Regions from separate parts of the Pseudoalteromonas sp. S3431 genome, predicted to be linked through region 1. Evidence: predicted binding sites of a transcription regulator. Region 1 holds the regulator's gene; each other region holds the start of a gene.
The links. Region 1 encodes LexA, which represses DNA repair genes until DNA is damaged. Its sites were predicted from a motif close to TACTGTATNNNNATACAGTA; they were not measured.
Positions count from the first base shown of each region.

Region 2: a site for LexA is predicted at 1,245-1,264, ahead of uvrD (DNA helicase II). Genes of this name have one in related genera too.
Region 3: a site for LexA is predicted at 1,407-1,426, ahead of DO88_RS05380 (YebG family protein). Genes of this name have one in related genera too.

Region 1 is NZ_JJNY01000043.1:31,195-33,475, forward strand. Features, by position in the region: gene coxB (cytochrome c oxidase subunit II) at 1-717, opposite strand, end outside; gene lexA (transcriptional repressor LexA) at 1,186-1,803, opposite strand; gene DO88_RS08395 (M12 family metallo-peptidase) at 2,067-2,281, shown strand, end outside.
Region 2 is NZ_JJNY01000041.1:151,532-153,812, forward strand. Features, by position in the region: gene DO88_RS08815 (dUTP diphosphatase) at 1-210, opposite strand, end outside; gene DO88_RS08810 (YacL family protein) at 316-684, opposite strand; gene DO88_RS08805 (hypothetical protein) at 801-1,025, opposite strand; gene uvrD (DNA helicase II) at 1,329-2,281, shown strand, end outside.
Region 3 is NZ_JJNY01000055.1:45,727-48,007, reverse strand. Features, by position in the region: gene putP (sodium/proline symporter PutP) at 1-927, shown strand, start outside; gene DO88_RS05380 (YebG family protein) at 1,035-1,355, opposite strand; gene DO88_RS05385 (ComEA family DNA-binding protein) at 1,658-1,954, shown strand; gene DO88_RS05390 (DUF6170 family protein) at 1,971-2,273, opposite strand; gene dsbB (disulfide bond formation protein DsbB) at 2,279-2,281, opposite strand, start outside.

The DNA.
Region 1 (2,281 bases):
GACCACCACAACGGGCATGAAGCCATGATCTTTACCACACAGCTCGGCACATTGGCCTCGGTAAGTACCTTCTTCGTTTATGTTCGTCCATGTTTCGTTTATAAAGCCGGGGTTCGCATCTTTTTTAACTGCAAAATCAGGTACCCACCAAGAGTGAATAACATCGTCAGAAGTCATTAAAAATCGTACTTTTTGATTTATTGGCAGTACAAGAGGCTTATCAACCTCAAGTAAGTAGTTAGGGTTTTTATCTGCAAGATTCGCGATTTCATCTTGCGGGGTAGATAAAATAGAGTAGAACTCTACATCTTCGCCCATATATTCATAATGCCATTTCCATTGCGAACCCGTAATTTTAATAGTGAGATCAGCTTTGCTGGCATCTTCCATTGCAATAAGGGTTTTAGTGGCTGGTACTGCCATAGCAATTAAAATAACAAACGGAATTGCAGTCCAAAGTATTTCTACTTTAGTGCTTTCGTGAAATTGGGCAGGTACAGCCCCTTTAGATTTACGGTGATGAATAAGTGCCCAAAACATAATTGCGAACACTATCACCCCAATCACACAACATATTATAAATATGGTCATGTGCAGCTGATATACATTATTGCTTATATCGGTTACGCCTTTGCGCATATTGTATTGGCTGTTCGCCAAAACTGAGTGCGAAAAAACACATAATATAAGCCACAAGGTAGAGGTCAGTTTACCCATGTGACGGCTCCTTTGATGCTATTGCGAATGCAAAGCGAAGAGGCATACGGCTTAAACGCCAATTCGTTATTTTTATTTTTTTAGCCAATCTTATTTAATATTGATTGGTTTTGCTGCGCCAACAACGAGTTTGTGTATATTGTGTGTTCTCAAAACTAAAAAGCTGTGAGTTATTATTAGCTCAGCACATTAATAATTAGCTAAAAAATGAACAACAAGCAAGTTTTAGTATAAAAAACAATCAGGTGATATTGAGTAATTAATAAAAAGTCAGTAATCAACTAGTCAACAAGAAGTTCAAAATATGAGCAAAACAAAGGGGTTTAACGCATTCGGAGGGAGAAAATATAAGTGCAAAAAAATTTACAGCTAAAATAATTAGTTGGCTGTTTACGTCCTATTTTTAGTGCTAATGTTAAAACAAAAATGCGTGCTAAAAAGCACGCATTTATAAAAATAAATTAAAAACTACATCCAATCAGCGTTACGAATAACTCCAACGGCTAAACCTTCTATATTAAAAGATTCATTTTCTAGATCAACTTCAATTGGCGAAAAGTCGTCATTCTCAGCATGCAATAATACTTTTCGGCCTGCTTTTTCAAACCGCTTTACGGTAACATCATCATCAACACGAGCAACTACAACTTGTCCATTTTCTGCAACTTGAGTTTTATGCACAGCTAACAAATCACCATCCATAATACCTATATCTTTCATGCTCATACCGTTAACGCGCAATAAAAAATCAGCAGCCGGTTTAAACATTAATGGATCAATTTTACAATGACTCTCAACGTGCTCTTGCGCCAAAATAGGCTCTCCCGCTGCGACTCGCCCGATAAGAGGTAAACCTAACTGTTCAGGCTCTTCTTCCTCAACAAGTTGAATACCTCGGCTTGCACCTGGTTTCATCTTAATAGCACCTTTTTTAGCAAGCGCTTTTAAATGCTCTTCAGCAGCATTGGCACTTTTAAAGCCTAATGTTTGTGCAATTTCAGCACGTGTAGGAGGCATACCAGTGTCTTTAATAAAAACTTTAACTAATTCGAGAATTTGAGCTTGGCGCTTCGTTAATGGTCGCATACAACTGGTTTTCCATACAGTACATTTAACTGTGAGTATATACAGTTAAATAAAAATCGCAAATTTAAATTACACTGATTGCTTGCTGTTAATAAATCACTTTTACACTTATGTAGAAACAACGAATGCTTACATAAAATAAACATTTGTATCTTTATATTTACGATTAAGGGCTAATTTGATGACAGCCACATGTTAATAAATTGAAAACAAATTATTAACATGTACACTTTATGTGTACAAACACTTAAAAGGATTATCAAATGAAAAAATATTCACCATTGTTTATTGGCTTATTGTTTAGCGGCTATGCGTATGCCCAAGTCCCACTTTTCGAAGTGCAGCACTCTAACTTTACGCAAAACATTAATAAAGAAGGTAATGCTCAATCTCAATTTGGGCAACCGCTTTTCGAACTAAGCGCAAAAACCAATGCATTCTTTTTACCTGTTCAGGGAAGTGACATTGAATTTATCAA
Region 2 (2,281 bases), on a different contig from region 1:
AATATCAACCAACTCTAAAATAACTTGTTCAGTATCTGGTGTTTGTTTTTTCCACCATTTCCAACCATGATGATCCAGCATTTCAGCGCACTCAACCCAAATAGCGCGGTACCATTCAAATCCTTGAGTAAACCATTGCTCATGTACTTTAGTGTTCATGGCGTTTTGCATTTCTAGCATCACTACTAGCTTGTTTAAATTGGCAGACATATCAATTCCTGTCGTTTTTGGTTGGCGTAATTTCGTTGGTGTAATAATACAGATAAAATGCTGATTGTGCATTGCTGTATATTTTTATTAGTGTGCTAATTATGTTTATCGTGACGTCGTAAACTCATGCCATGAATCAATTAAATCAATGAAATCTTCAAAGCCACAACCACTACTTAAACCATTTTCTTCAAGCGCTAAATCGTCATCCTGATACGCTATTAGGTCTTCGCTGTCTTGATGAAGCGCATGGGCTTCAAATAATGCTTCGTCTTTGGTTAATATTAAATCTATTTCTTGGCCTTTTAGCGTTAGCGGCTCATAGCTTGAACTTACCGATGCAATAAGCGCTAGCACCATGGCTACTTTGTCTTTGCCTATTTCTTCGTTTAGCCAGCGACCAATAATAGCGTGTTCACTGCTTATTTTAATACGTAGCCCACTAATAGGGTCGCGAATAAATTGATATTCCATAGGGTTTGCCTGTAAATCTTTGATTGCGTAATTATATACGTAAACGCCCGTAAACCACAGGACATATAAAGTAAAATAGCGCCACATGGGCGCTATTTTACTCAACTTTAAAACCGTTAACTTCGCGATCTATAACGCGCTGCGTCAATAATCGACCATAAGTAAATAATAGGCACAAGTACAAAGCCTACAAGCACATAAATTAGTGCGTAACTTATTATAATAGCGAGTGCAAAAAATATAGCCGCTAAAATACGCCCTTGCACTAACTGCCCTAAGCCAGGAAAAAATATATTACATAATGCTGCGATTACGTTACCGCCAGAACCTTGATCTGCCATACTAACCTCTGTATTTATTTGATTTTATAATTATTTACTTACACACTCTATGCCAATTTATTAAAGCTTACAAATCAAATAGTTAAATTAGCCTAGATTTAGAGAGTTAGTAAATTTTGCTAACTTTAGGTCAAATTAGCAATTTTTATTGTGCGTTTACGCTTTTTTTTTTGTTCAAAAAATTATCAAGTTACTCGTTTTTAAGGCTATTTTATAAATAGCTGTTTATAAAAACAGTATTTTATTTAGCCTAACAAAAACACCTGTTATACTGCCCACAATATTGATTAAAAAGGCGTAACGATGGACGTTTCACAATTACTCGATGGCTTAAATGACAAACAACGCGATGCCGTTGCAGCACCACTACAAAACATGCTGGTGTTAGCAGGTGCTGGGTCTGGTAAAACACGAGTGTTAGTTCATCGTATTGCGTGGCTTATGCAAGTTGAGCAAGCATCTGCTTACAGTATTTTTGCCGTAACCTTTACTAATAAAGCGGCTAAAGAAATGCGCAGCCGCGTTGAAGAAACACTAAAAGCCCCTGTAGGTGGTATGTGGATTGGTACGTTCCATGGTTTGTCGCATCGTATTTTACGTGCTCATCACCGTGAAGCTAACTTACCTGAAGCCTTTCAAATTTTAGACTCTGACGATCAACTTCGGATGATCAAGCGCTTATTAAAATCGATGAATATCGATGATAAAAAATGGCCTGCTAAACAATTTGGCTGGTACATTAGCGCCAAAAAAGATGAAGCACTTCGCCCTAAAGATATTCAAGCATACGATATTAACGAGCAAATGATGCTGCGTGTTTACGCCGCCTATCAAGAAGCCTGTGACAGAGCTGGCTTAGTTGATTTTGCCGAAATATTACTACGCAGCTACGAAGTGTTAAAAAATAACCCTACGTTACTACGTCATTACCAGCAACGCTTTGCACATATGCTCGTAGACGAGTTCCAAGATACAAATACCATTCAATATGCTTGGTTAAAGTTACTTGCAGGCGATACTAACAGCATTATGATTGTAGGCGACGATGACCAAAGCATTTACGGTTGGCGTGGTGCTAAAATCGAAAACATTAAACGCTTTTTAACTGACTTTAGCGCTGAAACCATTCGCCTTGAACAAAACTACCGTTCAACCGCGACTATTTTGAAAGCATCTAATGCATTAATTCAAAATAACTCAGAGCGTATGGGTAAAAGCTTGTGGACCGACGGTAACGACGGCGAGCCAATTTCTAT
Region 3 (2,281 bases), on a different contig from region 1:
ACTGACTTTGTTCAAGGTTGTATTATGTTCATCGCACTAATTTTAGTGCCTTGTGTAACCTACTCACTTTTAGAACAGCCTTTAGAGTCCACTTTACATAGTGTAAACCCCGAAATGCTTAATTGGATAGGTGCAGGGTCTACTTTAGGGATTATTTCAGCAATGGCTTGGGGGTTGGGATACTTTGGACAGCCTCATATTATTGTGCGCTTTATGTCTGTTCGTAGTGTGAAGGAGATGCCCACAGCGCGTCGTATAGGTATGACTTGGATGATTGTTGCTGCTGTTGGTGCAGTTGCTACTGGTATTTTTGGCGCCGCTTACACATATGAAAATAATATTACGGTCAAAGACCCAGAAACTATTTTCTTAGTGCTTTCAGAGCTTTTATTTCATCCACTAATAGCAGGCTTTTTACTTGCCGCTATATTAGCTGCAATTATGAGCACAATCTCATCTCAGTTATTAGTGAGTTCAAGTTCACTAACAGAAGATTTTTACAAAACATTTTTGCGTAAAGAGGCGAGTGATAAAGAGCTAGTGGCTGTTGGCCGTATCAGTGTTGCTATAGTTGCTATGTTTGCCATTTACTTAGCTTACGACAGAGATAGCTCTATTTTAGATTTAGTAAGTAATGCTTGGGCAGGCTTTGGCGCCGCGTTTGGACCATTGGTTTTATTTAGCCTTTATTGGAAACGCATGAACTTTGCCGGTGCATTATCGGGTATGTTAGTGGGTGCATTTACTGTGCTAATTTGGATTTATGGCCCATTTACTATTAATGGCGAAAGCTTAAGTAGCTTTATGTACGAAATTGTACCTGGCTTTATTTTATCTTGTATCGCAATTGTTGTTATCAGCTTAGTAACAAAAGAGCCAGAGCAAAACATCACTGCTTTATTTGATGAAGTAGAGAAAGAGCTTTAAATAGCAATTACCACCTATTTTAAAATAAGTGGTAAGCAATAAAAAAGGGAGCAACTTAGTTGCTCCCTTTTTTATTTAGCTTAACTCATCCAGTAGGGAGCAAACGGCTAGTTAACTTGTTTTTTATCGTTGTTGTCTTCAGTTGATGCAACGTTATCTGACTTTTTAGTTTTTGCTGGGGCTTTGGTGACAACTGGGTCTTTGCCACCTTTTAATATAGTCATAAAGTCTTCTTTACTCTTTGCTATTTCTAAAGCAAGTGACTCTATTTGTTGCTCGCTTAATGGCACATCTACCTTTTCTAACATTAGCTCAAGCGACTCAGCAATATCGAGCATTTTGTCATAAGCATCAGCTTCTTTTTTAGTAGTAAACGTCATGCGCTCGACTCCGTTTCGTTCTACAACATATTTAACAACAACAGCCATGATTTCTCCTGCAAGCTTGCGTGGCAATGTGGTTTATGAAAACCATTAGATTACTGTTTTTATGTACAGTAATGGTTTGTGGTGTAATTTGCAAGTATCTGATATTAATTTTTAGTTTATTTAAGATTTGACAAAAAACTGTAACTTTACTTTATTTAATAAATCACTTGTTGTACCAGCTGCATTTTAGGATTTCGGATAATAGTGATCATGTGTTTAGGTGATTTTATATAATGAGCTATTTTTATTTTACTATTTCCTGAGCAAAATTTAATAATTCGAAAGTACAATAAGGAAAATAAATGCGTCTTTTACAAAAACTCTTATTCATAAGTATATTATGTTTGCTCCCGACTACTGCAGCGTTTTCACAGGTAGTTGATGTGGTCAAAGAAATGCCTAAATATGATGTTGTAAGTATTAATGATGCTGATGCGAGTATGCTCGCTAAGCTACCAGGAATAGGGAAGAAAAAAGCACAAGCAATAGTTGATTATAGGGAAGCAAATGGAGAGTTTACTGAAGTAAACGATTTAGCGAAAGTGAAAGGTGTAGGAAAAAAGTTAATAACTAAGCTAAAAGATAAAATAACATTATAAGTGGGTTAGGGCGCTTCTAAGCGCCCTGATCATATTCTTTTAATGCTTTACTAAGATTTTTTTTTGCAAAATTAATTTCGATAGGCGTAGTTAATAATGGATAACAAAGTACACCAAGCATTAAAAATGGAATAACTACCCAGCCTTCAAATAGGGTAAATATTAAAAACAGTGGGCTTAATAATATAAGCTTTATTATACGTAATAACACGCGTTCAGTAGGTGAGATCAGACCTAGCGATAGGGCTATAACGGCTTGCCTTTCACGTACTTTTAAATGTTTTAATTCTATAATTTGACTCGAAAAAAAAGTAAACATACTAATTA